DNA from 2 places in the Acidithrix sp. C25 genome. Region 2 is predicted to be linked to the other one. Evidence: riboswitches for the same ligand, from Rfam matches in the RefSeq annotation. Region 2 holds a riboswitch; the other holds the start of a gene.
What was found. Region 2 has a riboswitch for S-adenosylmethionine ahead of ACIDITHRIX25_RS99870 (threonine synthase). Riboswitches for the same ligand answer to the same signal wherever they lie in the genome.

Region 1 (10,299 bases), on a different contig from region 2:
GATGTAAGAGGAAAATCCAGCGTATTTTCGATAAGTCCTATGGTGGTGGATAGACTAGCGCTAGTCTTGGGTTCAGAGGACAAAGGATTGTCGCGTTTGACATCTGAACGGTGCGACGAGTTGGTTCGAATTCCCCAGGCGGGTCGATTGGATTCTCTGAATGTGTCAGCGGCGGCCGCGATTTCACTTTTTGAGGTGGCCAGATTGAGGTCAGCCGCCACCCCCGGATAATCTGTTGATTGCCAAGGTATCGATTTGGGCGAGGGCGTGTCTTTTGCAGCCCTAGCCTTTGGTCGTCTGTTTTGATTTATTAATATCAATTCAAGCACTCTTTAATTCTCCACCAATGTAGAGATATTTTGGAACACGCGAACCCTTGAAGTCTTTTGGTGGGTCATTGTCGATACCTCCGAGGCGAAGAGGGGGGGATGTTGCTTTCTCGGCGTGGTTGATAGTCCCTTAGTCAACCTTAGATATCCCAAGCAGCTATGTGAAATTGAAAGTTCAGTCGTCGCTGTCCATCACTGAGCCTATAAGGTGGCCTTAGCGTGATGGCCTTGACTCTGAACTTTAGCGATCTAGTCTAAGGCCTATTTCTCATGCCATTGTTAAGCGGTTATGGCGGAGCCGTCAAGTCACTTGGTCATAGTTATTTTGGTCATAGTTATTTTGGTCAGAATTGTTTGGGTTGCGAGCCGAGGGTGGCATCTGCCCTGTTTAGTTGTCGGCCTCATTGGTTGAATGAGCCGGTGGTCGGACTCGAACCGACGACCTGACGATTACAAATCGCCTGCGCTACCAACTGCGCCACACCGGCATTGAGAAAAATATTCTAGCGTTAGGTGACCACTTTGGCTCCGTAGACATCAAAGTAAATTCTTTCCCTAAGGCCAACTCTTGGGTGATAGCGCCTTGGTGGCGTTGCGACTTTTGCTTTTATCGACCCAGCGTTATTCTTATCGTTTTCGGTTTGGCTTTAATATCTCTGGTTTGGCTGTCTAGTGTCTTTCAAATTACAGTATTGTTATTATTGAATATTCATTTTTAAATATGCTTATAAAGTTCGGTAAATCTGACTGTTTTTAATTTGACGGTGAAACAGGGGGAAGTAAATGGTTGATGGTAGGTTCCCCAACGACGAGATCTTCAAGAATCCGTTGGATCCCGGAAAAAGGCCGAAGCATCTTAGTCCTAACCCTTCTCGTTCCCGTTTGGGTAAGGTGGGAGTCTCCTCCGGATCAGCCGTTACAGGGGTAGCTATCTTGGCCTTTATAGCCCTTTTAGCCTTTGGCATACCCAATATTAACGCTTCGTCAAGTCGAACAACAACAACCAGCACCGTGCTGTCGGCCGCTCCACCTCTCCAACCTTCGCCTACGATTGTTTCCGCCTCCCCGTCGTCTTCGTCATCTAAATCGAGCGTTCAAAGTGGTACTTCATCGGTTTCCTCCGTAGCTGGAGGTGCCAAAGATTCTGCGCCTACGACCTTGCCACAGCATGCAACCACTTCTTCTCCAAGAGTTGCATCCTCCCCGACAACTACTGGAATTTTGGGCTCAACTCGAGGGGCATCATCGAGATCTACCTCTCCGACTACCTCTCCGACTACTTCTCTTGCGGCTGGGGTTAATCCGGCGAACGCCTTGATAACGGTAAGGGTTGCCAACGCAACATCGGTTGCGGGAGCAGCTGGTACGATAACTTCCAAGTTGGCGGCGCTTGGCTTTAATGTTTTAGCTCCCACAAATGCAGGAGCGTCAAATCTGAGCACAACTACGGTCTATTATTATTCGGGTTTTGTTGTAGCGGGTCAGGCTGTTGCTAGGATTTTGGGTCTTCCAGTCTCTGATGCCGTTCCATATTCGACCCAAGCTCCAATCGGCGCTGCAAGTCCTTCAGATATAAACGTTGTGTTAGGCTCAGACATTGCTGGATGACCTAGATGCGGTGCTTTTGGAATTTGCCAATGCATCAAGAACTGTGGGTGAGTCGGTAGGCTTTATCTTCGATTTCGATGGCACCTTGGCGCCTATTGTTGAATCGCCATCTAAGGCTCGAATGCACCCTCTCTTCGTCCCATTGCTGAGAAGGATAATTTCTTCGTATGATCTAGCAATTGTCTCGGGTAGGCCGATAGATTTTCTCCTCGAGCAGTTCAAATTTTTAGCTTCGCAAACGAGAAATTTTCGGGTTCGTCTCTTTGGCCACTATGGCTTTGAAAGTTCTGATTTAGAGGGTCTCTCGATTGAGCGTCGAGTGATCCCTGCTGGAGAATTGGAGAAACTAGAGGAATTTAGGAATCGATGGAAGCGCATGAGCTTCCCCGAAGTTGCCTTTGAGGATAAGGGAGTCTCTTTTGGTCTTCACTATCGAGGCGCCCCACAGATACGCCAGCCTTTGGGCGCATGGATCTCTCAAGAGCTCGCACAACTGCAAGGATTGATAATTCGTCCCGGCAAGATGGTCTTTGAAGTTGCTCCAGCATCAATGCCATCCAAAGAAGTCGTCGTAAATGAGTTGCTTAGCTTTACTCCGAGGGTTGTATTTAGTGGTGATGACTATGGAGATCTGGGAGTCTTTAGATTGCTACGCCTCGATAACTACTCGAAGCGATGCTTGTCTATCCTTGTGGCGAATGCAAGTGAGACCCCAGACGAATTGGCCGAGACGTGCGATTTAAAGACACAGTCGCCTGCTGAATTGGCTTTGGTTATCGATCGATTACTGGGGCTTTTGGACCAAAGCTAACTAGTCAAAAGCCCCAGGATGTTGTGATGGCTTTGCTTTTACCTAAGGTGCATTGAACCAATTGATCTGGTTAGAAAGCCACAACTGTGGATTGAACTCTAGGAATCGAGTTTTCAAATGCGAGTTGTGAGACTTTCTTTGTTCTTTGTTGAGCGCAAGCGACTGCGAGATTGCAAGAGCTGTCTCTTTGATATCGAATGGGTTGACGAGGGGGATGATCTCGGAAACGATCTCAGCAACTCCGGCGTTTTTGGAAAGGACCAGTACTCCATCGTGCTCGTTCAGTATTGTGCCCTCGCTTGCGACTAAGTTGAGGCCATCCCTGATTGGATTGACCAATAAGACGTCGTAGCTTCGAAGGATTGCTAACGATAGGGCAAAATTATCTTCCGAGAAAAGTACGATTGGGTCGCTCTCCAACTCTATCTTAAGCGGTCGTGCCAATTCACGGAGGTACTTATTGGCGCTTTCAACCTTTTCGTGGACCTCTCTGGCGTATTCGCCATAGTCAGGAATAGCCTCCCGGCTCGGGTAGCAGTTTGCAAAGTGCACTGTGGTAGCTAGAAGGTATGGATAGAACTTATACATCTCAACTATTGAATCGATTCCCCGGAGGATATTCTTGGATGGCTCCATCCTGTCTATTCGTGCAATTATTCTCCGTCCGTTAGCCAAGGCCCCTAATTTGTCTGCTGCCTCTTCAACTTGGGGCGTGTTGCCTAAGTTGACTATGTCGATAGCGTCGGTACCGAGTGGGTTAACCCAAGAATGTTTGGCCTGGTTGGCCCCAAAGGAACTTACGCAATCTAAGTAATTTTGCTGCCATTTGGCAGCATGAAAGCCAAGATGATCAAGGTTTGAAAGCGATTCTAGAATTTGTTTTGCTATCTCATTAGGAAGGACGTCAAGTTCAGACGGAGACGAAAATGGTGTATGTAAGAACATCGCCAGGGAGGAGTCAGGCCGAAGTGGTGCAAGAAAGTGTGCCACCATGAACATGTGGTAGTCCTGAAGGATAATCCGCGCTCCTTTTGGAGCGATTTCAGCGACACTTTTGGCAATTTCGCTGGAGTACTCGAGGTACTTTTTCCAACTTAAGTAAAAGACACTGTCGAAGGAGGGATTTCTTGAGGTTTGGAACATTCCATGGGTGAGATACCAAAGAACCTTATTGGAGATGTCGTTATAGGCGGCGTCGTAAACGTCAGGGGCTACTTCAATTGGCTCTAGCCCTTGCATGAATCTGCCAAAGAGACCATGGCTCTGTGCGTCGAGTTCGGCTTGGGATGAGATCGGAAAGCACCATTTTATGGCGCCATCTTGTGCCAGAGGGCTAAGCGCGCTCACAAGTCCGCCGCCGCCCCGTGAGAGAATAACATCCCCGCTGGGAGTGACTTTGGCCGAAGCGGGACCACGATTTGAAACGATAACTAATGGATCCATATCCCCTAAAAGCTAGTGCAATCACCACTCGATCCATTCGCAAATGCAATTGAGGTTCAATTTATTAAAAGCACGACACACTAGTGACTCGAACCACGAATGTCATTTTGGAATCGAATAGCCTTAGATGAGTGAAGGTTTTGATTCTTCCTGACAAGTTTCGTGGCACTTTGACTTCAGGTGACTTTATTGAAGTGGCGACAGCAGCTTTGACCCCACGCCATAGTGTGATCGCAAGGCAGATCTCCGATGGCGGGGAAGGACTTTTAGAGGCAGTTGGTGGTAGATCGCGCCCCTTGGTGGTAAGAGGTCCGCTAGGGAAAGATGTCGAATCCCGTTACCATCTGCTTCGAAATGGCGACGCAGTTGTTGAGATGGCACTGGCCTCAGGGCTGGCACTTATCGGCGGGGCAACAAAAAATGATCCTATTGCAGCTTCTACCTATGGGACAGGGCAGCTTATTAGGGCTGCGATCGAGGACGGTGCTACTCATATTGTGGTGGGCTGTGGTGGATCGGCAACAACCGATGGAGGCTGGGGCGCGCTTGTGGCGTTGGGGCCAAAGATCGATCTTCCAGGCTTGAAATTGACTGCGTTGGTTGACGTAGAGACGACTTTTTTGGATGCACCGGCTGACTTTGCTCCCCAAAAAGGGGCCACGCCTCTAGAGGTTCGGTTTTTGGAGCGACGTCAGCTGGCTATTGCCGGTCAACTTTTGGATCGATTCGGAAGAAGTCCCCTTGGTCTTCCCAAGACGGGCGCCGCAGGTGGGCTTGCTGGAATGCTCTATTGCGCCGGGGGTGACCTTGAACTTGGCTTTGATTACTTGAGCGAGCTTCTTGGCCTAGAGGAGCTGATATTGGAGGCAGACTTAGTCCTAACGGGCGAGGGGTGCTTGGACAATGAGAGTTTCAACGGCAAGGTGGTTGGGCGAATCATCGAGAGATGTACCTACCTGTCTCGCAGGATTGTAGTAGTCGTTGGAATGATTGCGAGTGATTTTGATCGCAATCATTTAAGTGAGGGCGTCGAACTTGTCTCTTTGGCAGAACGCTACGGCGAGGATCGATCTATTATCCATACCAAAGAATGCTTGAGAGATGCCATTGGCGCCGTCTCGTTAGACTAGCTCGCTTTTGAGGTTTTGGATCTAGGGTTTTATGCCATCTTTGATGTTTGTCTCAGCTCATTTGCGTGAATCGAGAGGCTTTTTAGATCGTTTTTGAGGCATCTTTCCATGGAGGTATAGTGTGCATCATTTGCCAAATCAGGCAGTAAACTATTTGGTCAAATAAAACTAAATGTCATCCAGAGCGGTTGAGGGACGGGCCCGAAGAAACCGCGGCAACCAGTGTTAATACCAGGTGCCAATGCCCGACCGATGAGGAGGTAGACGTACTTGTCATACGTAAAATCATTGACCTGTAAAGAGTGCGGTCAGAATTACGAGGCTAAGGCGTATCACGTATGTGAATTTTGCTTTGGACCTCTTGAGGTTAGTTACGACTACGATGCGATCTCTCGTTCTATATCTCGTGAATCAATTGCAAGCGGACCGCTTTCGATTTGGCGCTATCGTGATCTTCTTCCCGTAGAGGGGAGCGACTATGTCTCATTAGGGGCAGGATTTACACCGCTGGTTCGAGCTGAACGTCTGGGGAGGGCCCTTGGCCTAGATGACCTTTGGATCAAGAATGACACCTTGAATCCGACTGGATCTTTCAAGGATCGTGTAGTTTCAGTTGCATTAACTAGAGCTCGAGAACTCGGATTAAAGGTCGCCGCCTGTGCGTCGACTGGAAATTTGGCTAACTCCGTAGCAGCGCACGCAGCCTGGGCGAATATGGACTCTTACGTCTTTGTGCCAGCCAATTTGGAGCGAGCTAAAATTATTACTACCGCCATCTACGGCGGCAACTTAATTGCAATTGATGGAAACTATGACGATGTAAATCGACTCTGTGCAGAGATTGCATCTGAAGTTCCAGATTGGGCTTTTGTCAATGTAAATGTTCGAACCTATTACTCTGAAGGCTCTAAAACTCTAGCCTTTGAAGTTGCAGAGCAGCTTGGCTGGCAAAGTCCTGACCATGTTGTTGTTCCGGTTGCATCTGGAAGTCAGCTGACAAAGATCCACAAGGGGTTCAACGAGCTCTATCGCGTAGGCCTCTTGGATAAGGAACCTAAGGTCAGGATATCTGGAGCTCAGGCCGCCGGGTGTTCACCGGTGGCATCGGCATTTGATCAAGGCGTGGATGTTATTCGCCCAGTGAAACCAGATACAATCGCTAAATCGCTAGCGATTGGTAATCCAGCAGATGGCTACTATGCGTTAGATATTGTGCGAAAGACCGGCGGAGCCTTTGGATCGGTAAGCGATGATGAAATTTTAGATGGTATCCGGCTTCTAGCACGAACTGAGGGAATCTTCGCAGAGACCGCAGGTGGTGTAACTATCGCGACGTTAGCCAAGTTGGTCAAGGCGGGCGTTGTGCAAAAGGGGGAAAAGACCGTTGCTTACGTGACAGGCAATGGCCTAAAGACTGTAGAGGCGTTGGCCCCCACGACGGGTCCCACCATCACAATTGGCCCCTCACTCGATGGGTTTTTTGATTTTTTAAATTCACAAAGAAGGAGCTCAAAATAATGGCTATTACGGTTCGTGTACCTACTCAACTTAGAAGTCTTACTAACGGTGTGTCAGAGGTAACAGTAAATGGCGAAAATGTAGGTGAAGCACTAGCCGATCTAGGAGATCAATTTCCGGGATTGAGTGATCGTATCTTTGATGATTCAGGTGCGATCCGGAGATTCGTCAATATCTTTTTGGCCGATGAAGATGTGCGATTTCTCGATGGCCCACAAACCAAGGTGAGCGATTCCCAAGTTATCTCAATAGTGCCAGCGGTGGCTGGCGGTGCTTTTTGACCTTGATTGTCAAGCATTGAGATTCAGATCGAGTTGCTTTGAGATTTGTGGCCTTGAGCGGCCTTGAGCGAAGAATTTCTGACTCTCTTGGGTGATTAAAGATCCAGGCACATGGAAGGTACCATGGTGATCCATAGTTCCTATCTCAGAACCTTCGGCGTTGTTATCAACTTTTTTAGGTAAGTTCCATGGTGGCAATGGGTGTCGCATGCCAGTGGTGTGGGTGAAGTTGTAAGCACCACTGGGATTTAGTCGGTTTTGCAGTGTCGGTTGCACATATCTAGATTTCAGAGGAAGTAGCGTTGGCGAGCTTTTATTAGAGAAAGCTACATTAAATTTTAATTAGCACTCTAGTATTGAGAGTGCTAAACGGTGACCCAATGGAGGGAGCAATAAATGCCAAAATTGATTGCTTTTGATGAAGAGGCTCGAAGAGCCCTAGAGAGCGGAATGAATCAGCTAGCTGATGCCGTACGTGTTACCCTTGGACCAAAGGGACGAAACGTTGTTCTCGAAAAGAAGTGGGGAGCTCCCACTATTACTAATGACGGCGTCTCTATTGCCAAGGAGATAGAGCTTGAGGATCCATATGAGAGAATCGGCGCTGAACTCGTAAAAGAAGTCGCCAAGAAGACCGACGATGTTGCCGGAGACGGAACTACCACGGCGACCGTGCTTGCATGGTCGATGGTACGTGAAGGTCTGCGAAATGTTGCTGCTGGCGCGAACCCAATGTCGCTCAAGCGAGGTATTGAGGAAGCTGTAGAAGCAGCTGTTATCTCTCTCAAGGCGCTTGCTCGCCAAAGCGAGTCCAAGAGCCAAATCGCACAGGTCGCATCGATCTCAGCTGCAGACAATGAAATCGGTGGCCTTATCTCTGAGGCGATCGATCGAGTTGGAAAAGATGGAGTCATCACGGTTGAAGAGTCTCAGACCTTCGGCATGGAGATGGATCTTGTAGAGGGTATGCGTTTTGATAAGGGCTATGTTTCGCCCTATTTCGTTACCGATCCAGAGACGATGACCGTCGCAATGGATAACCCCTATATCATGTTGGTTTCTTCGAAGATCTCTTCGGTTAGAGACCTTCTGCCCGTGCTTGAGAAGGTAATGCAGACCTCGCGCCCACTAGTCATCATCGCAGAAGATGTCGAAGGTGAAGCACTAGCAGCTCTAGTAGTGAACAAGATTCGCGGAACCTTCAAGTCAGTAGCGGTCAAGGCTCCAGGCTTTGGCGAACGACGTAAGGCTATGTTGCAAGACATAGCAATCCTTACGGGTGGTCAAGTGATCTCCGAAGAAGTTGGATTGAAGCTTGAGAATACAACTCTAGATCTTCTTGGTCATGCCAGACGAGTTGAAATCTCCAAGGATGAGACGACGATAATCGAAGGCTCAGGCTCAGAGGACGACATCAAGGGTCGTGTAAGCCAAATCAAGACAGAGATCGACAATACAGATTCTGACTACGATAGAGAGAAGCTGCAAGAGCGCTTAGCGAAGCTTTCGGGCGGCGTTGCAATCATCAAGGTAGGCGCCGCTACTGAAGTAGAGCTCAAAGAGAAGAAGCATCGCATTGAAGATGCGGTTTCTACTACAAAGGCTGCTATTGAAGAGGGCGTTGTTCCTGGCGGCGGCGTAGCCCTTCTAAGATCGCAAGTGGCTATTCTAGAGCGAGCTGAGAAGCTTGAAGGCGATGAAGCTACTGGTGCTCGAATCGTAGCAAAGGCTGTAGAAGAGCCATTGAAGCAGATCGCTATAAACGCTGGCCTCGAGGGTGGCGTAATAGTTGACAAGGTTAAGAACCTCAAGGGTGCCGAGGGGCTAAATGCGGCAACTGGAATTTACGAGGATCTCTTTGAGTCTGGTGTTATCGACGCCGTCAAGGTTACTCGTTCAGCTCTTCAAAACGCCGCTTCGATCGCCGCACTGTTCTTGACAACTGAAGCAGTTGTTGTAGACAAGCCAGAGCCAAAGGGTGCAGCAATGCCTCAAGGTGGCATGGAAGACTACTAGGAGTAGCTCAAGTGCTTTTTTGAGCGCTTCTTTATTCGAAATTACTTGATCTTTGTGGGTAGGAACTTGTTTGTTCCTACCCACAAAGTCTTTTTAACTTTGATTGATTTTTCAGCAGAATTACAGTAAATGCCACTATCTATTAGTGTGCAGGGTTGAGTATCGTTGAGTTATGATATTCGACACAAGGGTTTCGGAAAAGGTTGAATTTGTCCGACTATAGGATCCGCAAGGTGACAAAGAAGTTTTTGCCGCTACGGCCCCTATGGCGCCCACTGTTTGGCGTGGGTCTATTTGGCCTGGCCCCAGTAATATTGAGCGCATGTGGTTCTAGCTTTGGGTTCTATAACTTCAAAAGCGCGGCTGGCGCCGATATGTACTTTAAGGTTCCATCGAATTGGACCGACTTTGGACCAAGGCAAGTCTTTTCTACTACCCAGACGACGATCTCTCAAAGTCAACTGTCGGCTATCGAGACGGGTAACTGGGCGAATGTATTCACGGCGCAGAAAATTAGCAACATAGCCAATTTGAACGGTGTCTTTTCTAATCAGCCTTTTGGAATCAGCCAAGCCACAAAACTTTCTGCGAGCCAGCGAGACACCTTCTCATTGGCCGGTATGAGGAAGTTGTTGTTGCCAGTTGACCCGCTCTCTTCGAGTAATACATACTCTGGGGCAACATATTCGTCACAAAGTTATAGTGAATTTGTGACACCATCGGGAATGCGGGGGTCGAAGATGCTTGTTTACATAAAGCAAGCTGGGAAGCCCACCGCAGTGCTAGATCAGGTCGCCGAAGTTGATTCCGGAACAAATTGGGTCTACCTAATTGGCGTTGGATGCGATTTGACGTGTTACAAAGCTAATAAGGCAACGATCAATGTAATAGTTAACTCTTGGAATGTTAGGAGCTGAAATTGATGAGGCCAAAAAATGGTCGTCGAGGTATGGGTAATCCATACGATGACGATGACGATTTCGACTCGCCAGAGTACGTAGAGATGAAGACACGCCCCAAGATGGAGCTTTGGGACCGAATCAAGTTTCTTTTGATTTTAGGAATTCTGTTTTTGTTTCTAACTGTTGGGGCTTCTTCGGCGAATCCGCTAATGTCAACGTGGCAGTCGATAATCCATGAGGCTAACGCCGCTTGGTGGTTGG
Region 2 (10,299 bases):
GGTTGATAAGGCCGAAGAAGTGGGAATCCGCGAGGTAATCAACGACGAAGAAGTTGAAGAGGTTTTTGCCGTTTTGAAGAAGAAAGACGCGCGTATGCCAACTAACTGGTCGCGTCGTTATAAGAACCACGTTGAAAAACTTAAATCCGGTGATATCTATCAAGTCGCCGAAGTCGTTAGGAACCTGACGATTCGTGATAACGATAAAGGTCTCAGTGCAGGGGAGAAGAGGATGCTCTCGAAGGCCCGCCAGATCTTAGTCTCTGAATTGACGTTCGCTCTAGGCGTTGCCGAGGCCGAAGCCGAGTCTAAGCTCGACGCAGCATTGGCCTAGAAGAGGCTGGCAAATGGCTCAAACTTCCACAAGGGGTGAAGTCTGGACCGTGGTTGTGGCAGGAGGATCTTCCTTACGGTTTGGTTCTCCAAAGATGCTTGAGCTGATTGAGGGAAAATCGGTTCTGGAGATCTCGATGGAACAGGCACGAAATAACTCGCATCGGGTGGTCTTGGTTGTGCCTGGGAACTTATTGGCTACCTTTGACTCTATGGCCGACATCGTCGTTAGCGGCGGTCCAAGCCGCAGTGCTTCGGTGAGTAATGGAGTCATGGCTGTTCCACAAAGCGCTAGGAGCATTCTTATTCATGATGGGGCTCGACCCCTAGCTAGTTCGCTTCTTTATCGTAGGGTAATAGCAAAGATTGACGATGGAGCTTTAGCGGTTGTTCCCGTTGTTCCAATCACGGACTCTCTCAAGTCAATTGACGACTTCGGGCACGTAAAATCTATTTCGCGCAGTGGTTTTTTTGGGGCACAAACACCACAAGGTTTTGATTTTAATAGTGCACGAGCAATTGCCCAGGCGACTTTGGATCAGACAGATGATATTTCAACGGCACAGGCACTTGGCTTGGAGGTCTCCTACGTAGAGGGTGAGACGACAAATATTAAGATCACGGTGCCTTCTGATTTGGTAGTGGCCAGAGCTCTCTATGACTACCTCCGACTAAAAGAATCAGGCGCCCAACCCGGAAGCTGAGAGGCGGTAATGGTGGATTTCTCAAAGTTGCGCATTGGTTCTGGGTATGATTTGCACCCGATTTCAGATGATCCAACACGCAAGTTTTACCTTGGAGGAGTGGAGATCTCCTCGGGCAGTGGGCCAATGGGCCACTCCGATGCAGACGTCGTCTGCCATGCAATAGCAGATGCCATTTTGGGGTTGGTCGGCCTTGGAGGTATCGGTGATCATTTTCTAGCTAGTGATCCACAGTGGAAGGATGCCAAGAGTACCTTGATGTTGGCGAGATGTCTTGATATGGTGACAGATCGTGGTGCGTATGTAATCAATGTGGATGTAACGGTTATCCTTCAAACACCTCGGATCTCGCCTTATAGAAGTATGATCGAGGGAGCATTGAGCGAGTTGTTGAAGGTCCCTGTATCTCTAAAGGCTAAGAGCCCTGAACACGTGGGTTCGCTCGGACGAAATGAGGCAGTGGTAGCCCAAGCTGTCGCTCTGGGGTATCTCAACCCCTAAATTCCACGAGGTCGAGACAATGCTATCTAGGACATTAGGATCTATCTAAATATTTTTTAATAAGCGAAACCTCTGGTTGGCGTCGCTTATTACTTTTTGGTTGTGTTGTAGCGCATGGCCATTAAGGACCATTTTCAAACATGGGCCCTATGGCTCCACTCAATCGTTAGGAAACTTAGAGTCAATGGCACAACGTAATAGACCTCCAGTAAACAGAGATCGTCGGGGCCGAGATCAACAATCTTTCGTTCAAAAACGACGCTCCTTGGGAGGTGAACAAGTCGAGGGACGTCAGGCCGTTCGAGAGTTGTTGATCGCCAAGCGGCGAACTGTCGAATACATCTGGATCGAAGAGACTGTAGAGCGAAAGGGTATAGTCACCGAGATTGTAGAGTTGGCGCTAAATCGTAGAATTCCGCTACTCACAGTCTCAAGACGCAAGTTCGAATCTGAGGTTAGATCTGAAGGTAGCCAAGGAATATTAGCAAAGGCGGCAGCACTTCGTGACGTTGATCTTGAGGATCTAGTCAATGGAGTGGAATCGCCGTTTTTGGTAGTTGTAGATGGAATTACAGACCCACACAACCTTGGCGCAGTTCTACGTTCTGCCGAGTTAGCAGGTGTAACCGGTATTGTTTTGCCACAACATCGTACTACGCATATAACCCCCACTGTAGCCAAAGCAGCAGCTGGAGCTGTTGAATACTTGAACTTTTCTTTGGTCTCTGGAGTCCCTAGTGCCCTTCGTAGCCTTGAAGAGCTGGGTGTTTTTAGAGCAGGACTTGATGTAAGAGGAAAATCCAGCGTATTTTCGATAAGTCCTATGGTGGTGGATAGACTAGCGCTAGTCTTGGGTTCAGAGGACAAAGGATTGTCGCGTTTGACATCTGAACGGTGCGACGAGTTGGTTCGAATTCCCCAGGCGGGTCGATTGGATTCTCTGAATGTGTCAGCGGCGGCCGCGATTTCACTTTTTGAGGTGGCCAGATTGAGGTCAGCCGCCACCCCCGGATAATCTGTTGATTGCCAAGGTATCGATTTGGGCGAGGGCGTGTCTTTTGCAGCCCTAGCCTTTGGTCGTCTGTTTTGATTTATTAATATCAATTCAAGCACTCTTTAATTCTCCACCAATGTAGAGATATTTTGGAACACGCGAACCCTTGAAGTCTTTTGGTGGGTCATTGTCGATACCTCCGAGGCGAAGAGGGGGGGATGTTGCTTTCTCGGCGTGGTTGATAGTCCCTTAGTCAACCTTAGATATCCCAAGCAGCTATGTGAAATTGAAAGTTCAGTCGTCGCTGTCCATCACTGAGCCTATAAGGTGGCCTTAGCGTGATGGCCTTGACTCTGAACTTTAGCGATCTAGTCTAAGGCCTATTTCTCATGCCATTGTTAAGCGGTTATGGCGGAGCCGTCAAGTCACTTGGTCATAGTTATTTTGGTCATAGTTATTTTGGTCAGAATTGTTTGGGTTGCGAGCCGAGGGTGGCATCTGCCCTGTTTAGTTGTCGGCCTCATTGGTTGAATGAGCCGGTGGTCGGACTCGAACCGACGACCTGACGATTACAAATCGCCTGCGCTACCAACTGCGCCACACCGGCATTGAGAAAAATATTCTAGCGTTAGGTGACCACTTTGGCTCCGTAGACATCAAAGTAAATTCTTTCCCTAAGGCCAACTCTTGGGTGATAGCGCCTTGGTGGCGTTGCGACTTTTGCTTTTATCGACCCAGCGTTATTCTTATCGTTTTCGGTTTGGCTTTAATATCTCTGGTTTGGCTGTCTAGTGTCTTTCAAATTACAGTATTGTTATTATTGAATATTCATTTTTAAATATGCTTATAAAGTTCGGTAAATCTGACTGTTTTTAATTTGACGGTGAAACAGGGGGAAGTAAATGGTTGATGGTAGGTTCCCCAACGACGAGATCTTCAAGAATCCGTTGGATCCCGGAAAAAGGCCGAAGCATCTTAGTCCTAACCCTTCTCGTTCCCGTTTGGGTAAGGTGGGAGTCTCCTCCGGATCAGCCGTTACAGGGGTAGCTATCTTGGCCTTTATAGCCCTTTTAGCCTTTGGCATACCCAATATTAACGCTTCGTCAAGTCGAACAACAACAACCAGCACCGTGCTGTCGGCCGCTCCACCTCTCCAACCTTCGCCTACGATTGTTTCCGCCTCCCCGTCGTCTTCGTCATCTAAATCGAGCGTTCAAAGTGGTACTTCATCGGTTTCCTCCGTAGCTGGAGGTGCCAAAGATTCTGCGCCTACGACCTTGCCACAGCATGCAACCACTTCTTCTCCAAGAGTTGCATCCTCCCCGACAACTACTGGAATTTTGGGCTCAACTCGAGGGGCATCATCGAGATCTACCTCTCCGACTACCTCTCCGACTACTTCTCTTGCGGCTGGGGTTAATCCGGCGAACGCCTTGATAACGGTAAGGGTTGCCAACGCAACATCGGTTGCGGGAGCAGCTGGTACGATAACTTCCAAGTTGGCGGCGCTTGGCTTTAATGTTTTAGCTCCCACAAATGCAGGAGCGTCAAATCTGAGCACAACTACGGTCTATTATTATTCGGGTTTTGTTGTAGCGGGTCAGGCTGTTGCTAGGATTTTGGGTCTTCCAGTCTCTGATGCCGTTCCATATTCGACCCAAGCTCCAATCGGCGCTGCAAGTCCTTCAGATATAAACGTTGTGTTAGGCTCAGACATTGCTGGATGACCTAGATGCGGTGCTTTTGGAATTTGCCAATGCATCAAGAACTGTGGGTGAGTCGGTAGGCTTTATCTTCGATTTCGATGGCACCTTGGCGCCTATTGTTGAATCGCCATCTAAGGCTCGAATGCACCCTCTCTTCGTCCCATTGCTGAGAAGGATAATTTCTTCGTATGATCTAGCAATTGTCTCGGGTAGGCCGATAGATTTTCTCCTCGAGCAGTTCAAATTTTTAGCTTCGCAAACGAGAAATTTTCGGGTTCGTCTCTTTGGCCACTATGGCTTTGAAAGTTCTGATTTAGAGGGTCTCTCGATTGAGCGTCGAGTGATCCCTGCTGGAGAATTGGAGAAACTAGAGGAATTTAGGAATCGATGGAAGCGCATGAGCTTCCCCGAAGTTGCCTTTGAGGATAAGGGAGTCTCTTTTGGTCTTCACTATCGAGGCGCCCCACAGATACGCCAGCCTTTGGGCGCATGGATCTCTCAAGAGCTCGCACAACTGCAAGGATTGATAATTCGTCCCGGCAAGATGGTCTTTGAAGTTGCTCCAGCATCAATGCCATCCAAAGAAGTCGTCGTAAATGAGTTGCTTAGCTTTACTCCGAGGGTTGTATTTAGTGGTGATGACTATGGAGATCTGGGAGTCTTTAGATTGCTACGCCTCGATAACTACTCGAAGCGATGCTTGTCTATCCTTGTGGCGAATGCAAGTGAGACCCCAGACGAATTGGCCGAGACGTGCGATTTAAAGACACAGTCGCCTGCTGAATTGGCTTTGGTTATCGATCGATTACTGGGGCTTTTGGACCAAAGCTAACTAGTCAAAAGCCCCAGGATGTTGTGATGGCTTTGCTTTTACCTAAGGTGCATTGAACCAATTGATCTGGTTAGAAAGCCACAACTGTGGATTGAACTCTAGGAATCGAGTTTTCAAATGCGAGTTGTGAGACTTTCTTTGTTCTTTGTTGAGCGCAAGCGACTGCGAGATTGCAAGAGCTGTCTCTTTGATATCGAATGGGTTGACGAGGGGGATGATCTCGGAAACGATCTCAGCAACTCCGGCGTTTTTGGAAAGGACCAGTACTCCATCGTGCTCGTTCAGTATTGTGCCCTCGCTTGCGACTAAGTTGAGGCCATCCCTGATTGGATTGACCAATAAGACGTCGTAGCTTCGAAGGATTGCTAACGATAGGGCAAAATTATCTTCCGAGAAAAGTACGATTGGGTCGCTCTCCAACTCTATCTTAAGCGGTCGTGCCAATTCACGGAGGTACTTATTGGCGCTTTCAACCTTTTCGTGGACCTCTCTGGCGTATTCGCCATAGTCAGGAATAGCCTCCCGGCTCGGGTAGCAGTTTGCAAAGTGCACTGTGGTAGCTAGAAGGTATGGATAGAACTTATACATCTCAACTATTGAATCGATTCCCCGGAGGATATTCTTGGATGGCTCCATCCTGTCTATTCGTGCAATTATTCTCCGTCCGTTAGCCAAGGCCCCTAATTTGTCTGCTGCCTCTTCAACTTGGGGCGTGTTGCCTAAGTTGACTATGTCGATAGCGTCGGTACCGAGTGGGTTAACCCAAGAATGTTTGGCCTGGTTGGCCCCAAAGGAACTTACGCAATCTAAGTAATTTTGCTGCCATTTGGCAGCATGAAAGCCAAGATGATCAAGGTTTGAAAGCGATTCTAGAATTTGTTTTGCTATCTCATTAGGAAGGACGTCAAGTTCAGACGGAGACGAAAATGGTGTATGTAAGAACATCGCCAGGGAGGAGTCAGGCCGAAGTGGTGCAAGAAAGTGTGCCACCATGAACATGTGGTAGTCCTGAAGGATAATCCGCGCTCCTTTTGGAGCGATTTCAGCGACACTTTTGGCAATTTCGCTGGAGTACTCGAGGTACTTTTTCCAACTTAAGTAAAAGACACTGTCGAAGGAGGGATTTCTTGAGGTTTGGAACATTCCATGGGTGAGATACCAAAGAACCTTATTGGAGATGTCGTTATAGGCGGCGTCGTAAACGTCAGGGGCTACTTCAATTGGCTCTAGCCCTTGCATGAATCTGCCAAAGAGACCATGGCTCTGTGCGTCGAGTTCGGCTTGGGATGAGATCGGAAAGCACCATTTTATGGCGCCATCTTGTGCCAGAGGGCTAAGCGCGCTCACAAGTCCGCCGCCGCCCCGTGAGAGAATAACATCCCCGCTGGGAGTGACTTTGGCCGAAGCGGGACCACGATTTGAAACGATAACTAATGGATCCATATCCCCTAAAAGCTAGTGCAATCACCACTCGATCCATTCGCAAATGCAATTGAGGTTCAATTTATTAAAAGCACGACACACTAGTGACTCGAACCACGAATGTCATTTTGGAATCGAATAGCCTTAGATGAGTGAAGGTTTTGATTCTTCCTGACAAGTTTCGTGGCACTTTGACTTCAGGTGACTTTATTGAAGTGGCGACAGCAGCTTTGACCCCACGCCATAGTGTGATCGCAAGGCAGATCTCCGATGGCGGGGAAGGACTTTTAGAGGCAGTTGGTGGTAGATCGCGCCCCTTGGTGGTAAGAGGTCCGCTAGGGAAAGATGTCGAATCCCGTTACCATCTGCTTCGAAATGGCGACGCAGTTGTTGAGATGGCACTGGCCTCAGGGCTGGCACTTATCGGCGGGGCAACAAAAAATGATCCTATTGCAGCTTCTACCTATGGGACAGGGCAGCTTATTAGGGCTGCGATCGAGGACGGTGCTACTCATATTGTGGTGGGCTGTGGTGGATCGGCAACAACCGATGGAGGCTGGGGCGCGCTTGTGGCGTTGGGGCCAAAGATCGATCTTCCAGGCTTGAAATTGACTGCGTTGGTTGACGTAGAGACGACTTTTTTGGATGCACCGGCTGACTTTGCTCCCCAAAAAGGGGCCACGCCTCTAGAGGTTCGGTTTTTGGAGCGACGTCAGCTGGCTATTGCCGGTCAACTTTTGGATCGATTCGGAAGAAGTCCCCTTGGTCTTCCCAAGACGGGCGCCGCAGGTGGGCTTGCTGGAATGCTCTATTGCGCCGGGGGTGACCTTGAACTTGGCTTTGATTACTTGAGCGAGCTTCTTGGCCTAGAGGAGCTGATATTGGAGGCAGACTTAGTCCTAACGGGCGAGGGGTGCTTGGACAATGAGAGTTTCAACGGCAAGGTGGTTGGGCGAATCATCGAGAGATGTACCTACCTGTCTCGCAGGATTGTAGTAGTCGTTGGAATGATTGCGAGTGATTTTGATCGCAATCATTTAAGTGAGGGCGTCGAACTTGTCTCTTTGGCAGAACGCTACGGCGAGGATCGATCTATTATCCATACCAAAGAATGCTTGAGAGATGCCATTGGCGCCGTCTCGTTAGACTAGCTCGCTTTTGAGGTTTTGGATCTAGGGTTTTATGCCATCTTTGATGTTTGTCTCAGCTCATTTGCGTGAATCGAGAGGCTTTTTAGATCGTTTTTGAGGCATCTTTCCATGGAGGTATAGTGTGCATCATTTGCCAAATCAGGCAGTAAACTATTTGGTCAAATAAAACTAAATGTCATCCAGAGCGGTTGAGGGACGGGCCCGAAGAAACCGCGGCAACCAGTGTTAATACCAGGTGCCAATGCCCGACCGATGAGGAGGTAGACGTACTTGTCATACGTAAAATCATTGACCTGTAAAGAGTGCGGTCAGAATTACGAGGCTAAGGCGTATCACGTATGTGAATTTTGCTTTGGACCTCTTGAGGTTAGTTACGACTACGATGCGATCTCTCGTTCTATATCTCGTGAATCAATTGCAAGCGGACCGCTTTCGATTTGGCGCTATCGTGATCTTCTTCCCGTAGAGGGGAGCGACTATGTCTCATTAGGGGCAGGATTTACACCGCTGGTTCGAGCTGAACGTCTGGGGAGGGCCCTTGGCCTAGATGACCTTTGGATCAAGAATGACACCTTGAATCCGACTGGATCTTTCAAGGATCGTGTAGTTTCAGTTGCATTAACTAGAGCTCGAGAACTCGGATTAAAGGTCGCCGCCTGTGCGTCGACTGGAAATTTGGCTAACTCCGTAGCAGCGCACGCAGCCTGGGCGAATATGGACTCTTACGTCTTTGTGCCAGCCAATTTGGAGCGAGCTAAAATTATTACTACCGCCATCTACGGCGGCAACTTAATTGCAATTGATGGAAACTATGACGATGTAAATCGACTCTGTGCAGAGATTGCATCTGAAGTTCCAGATTGGGCTTTTGTCAATGTAAATGTTCGAACCTATTACTCTGAAGGCTCTAAAACTCTAGCCTTTGAAGTTGCAGAGCAGCTTGGCTGGCAAAGTCCTGACCATGTTGTTGTTCCGGTTGCATCTGGAAGTCAGCTGACAAAGATCCACAAGGGGTTCAACGAGCTCTATCGCGTAGGCCTCTTGGATAAGGAACCTAAGGTCAGGATATCTGGAGCTCAGGCCGCCGGGTGTTCACCGGTGGCATCGGCATTTGATCAAGGCGTGGATGTTATTCGCCCAGTGAAACCAGATACAATCGCTAAATCGCTAGCGATTGGTAATCCAGCAGATGGCTACTATGCGTTAGATATTGTGCGAAAGACCGGCGGAGCCTTTGGATCGGTAAGCGATGATGAAATTTTAGATGGTATCCGGCTTCTAGCACGAACTGAGGGAATCTTCGCAGAGACCGCAGGTGGTGTAACTATCGCGACGTTAGCCAAGTTGGTCAAGGCGGGCGTTGTGCAAAAGGGGGAAAAGACCGTTGCTTACGTGACAGGCAATGGCCTAAAGACTGTAGAGGCGTTGGCCCCCACGACGGGTCCCACCATCACAATTGGCCCCTCACTCGATGGGTTTTTTGATTTTTTAAATTCACAAAGAAGGAGCTCAAAATAATGGCTATTACGGTTCGTGTACCTACTCAACTTAGAAGTCTTACTAACGGTGTGTCAGAGGTAACAGTAAATGGCGAAAATGTAGGTGAAGCACTAGCCGATCTAGGAGATCAATTTCCGGGATTGAGTGATCGTATCTTTGATGATTCAGGTGCGATCCGGAGATTCGTCAATATCTTTTTGGCCGATGAAGATGTGCGATTTCTCGATGGCCCACAAACCAAGGTGAGCGATTCCCAAGTTATCTCAATAGTGCCAGCGGTGGCTGGCGGTGCTTTTTGACCTTGATTGTCAAGCATTGAGATTCAGATCGAGTTGCTTTGAGATTTGTGGCCTTGAGCGGCCTTGAGCGAAGAATTTCTGACTCTCTTGGGTGATTAAAGATCCAGGCACATGGAAGGTACCATGGTGATCCATAGTTCCTATCTCAGAACCTTCGGCGTTGTTATCAACTTTTTTAGGTAAGTTCCATGGTGGCAATGGGTGTCGCATGCCAGTGGTGTGGGTGAAGTTGTAAGCACCACTGGGATTTAGTCGGTTTTGCAGTGTCGGTTGCACATATCTAGATTTCAGAGGAAGTAGCGTTGGCGAGCTTTTATTAGAGAAAGCTACATTAAATTTTAATTAGCACTCTAGTATTGAGAGTGCTAAACGGTGACCCAATGGAGGGAGCAATAAATGCCAAAATTGATTGCTTTTGATGAAGAGGCTCGAAGAGCCCTAGAGAGCGGAATGAATCAGCTAGCTGATGCCGTACGTGTTACCCTTGGACCAAAGGGACGAAACGTTGTTCTCGAAAAGAAGTGGGGAGCTCCCACTATTACTAATGACGGCGTCTCTATTGCCAAGGAGATAGAGCTTGAGGATCCATATGAGAGAATCGGCGCTGAACTCGTAAAAGAAGTCGCCAAGAAGACCGACGATGTTGCCGGAGACGGAACTACCACGGCGACCGTGCTTGCATGGTCGATGGTACGTGAAGGTCTGCGAAATGTTGCTGCTGGCGCGAACCCAATGTCGCTCAAGCGAGGTATTGAGGAAGCTGTAGAAGCAGCTGTTATCTCTCTCAAGGCGCTTGCTCGCCAAAGCGAGTCCAAGAGCCAAATCGCACAGGTCGCATCGATCTCAGCTGCAGACAA

Region 1: linked by a shared signal. The riboswitch ahead of ACIDITHRIX25_RS82375 (threonine synthase) and the one ahead of ACIDITHRIX25_RS99870 (threonine synthase) in region 2 are both predicted to bind S-adenosylmethionine.

Annotation. Positions count from the first base shown of each region.
Region 1 covers NZ_CAJHCI020000007.1:152,551-162,849, forward strand. The annotation lists gene rlmB (23S rRNA (guanosine(2251)-2'-O)-methyltransferase RlmB) at 1-231, shown strand, start outside; tRNA gene ACIDITHRIX25_RS82350 (tRNA-Thr) at 745-817, opposite strand; gene ACIDITHRIX25_RS82355 (LytR C-terminal domain-containing protein) at 1,113-1,937, shown strand; gene otsB (trehalose-phosphatase) at 1,927-2,748, shown strand; gene ACIDITHRIX25_RS82365 (trehalose-6-phosphate synthase) at 2,791-4,191, opposite strand; gene ACIDITHRIX25_RS82370 (glycerate kinase) at 4,323-5,321, shown strand; SAM riboswitch class I at 5,494-5,580, shown strand; gene ACIDITHRIX25_RS82375 (threonine synthase) at 5,592-6,839, shown strand; gene ACIDITHRIX25_RS82380 (MoaD/ThiS family protein) at 6,839-7,120, shown strand; gene groL (chaperonin GroEL) at 7,517-9,136, shown strand; gene ACIDITHRIX25_RS82390 (hypothetical protein) at 9,370-10,053, shown strand; gene ACIDITHRIX25_RS82395 (AAA family ATPase) at 10,059-10,299, shown strand, end outside.
Region 2 covers NZ_CAJHCI020000003.1:150,229-160,527, forward strand. The annotation lists gene ACIDITHRIX25_RS99825 (CarD family transcriptional regulator) at 1-334, shown strand, start outside; gene ACIDITHRIX25_RS99830 (IspD/TarI family cytidylyltransferase) at 348-1,037, shown strand; gene ispF (2-C-methyl-D-erythritol 2,4-cyclodiphosphate synthase) at 1,047-1,538, shown strand; gene rlmB (23S rRNA (guanosine(2251)-2'-O)-methyltransferase RlmB) at 1,723-2,553, shown strand; tRNA gene ACIDITHRIX25_RS99845 (tRNA-Thr) at 3,067-3,139, opposite strand; gene ACIDITHRIX25_RS99850 (LytR C-terminal domain-containing protein) at 3,435-4,259, shown strand; gene otsB (trehalose-phosphatase) at 4,249-5,070, shown strand; gene ACIDITHRIX25_RS99860 (trehalose-6-phosphate synthase) at 5,113-6,513, opposite strand; gene ACIDITHRIX25_RS99865 (glycerate kinase) at 6,645-7,643, shown strand; SAM riboswitch class I at 7,816-7,902, shown strand; gene ACIDITHRIX25_RS99870 (threonine synthase) at 7,914-9,161, shown strand; gene ACIDITHRIX25_RS99875 (MoaD/ThiS family protein) at 9,161-9,442, shown strand; gene groL (chaperonin GroEL) at 9,839-10,299, shown strand, end outside.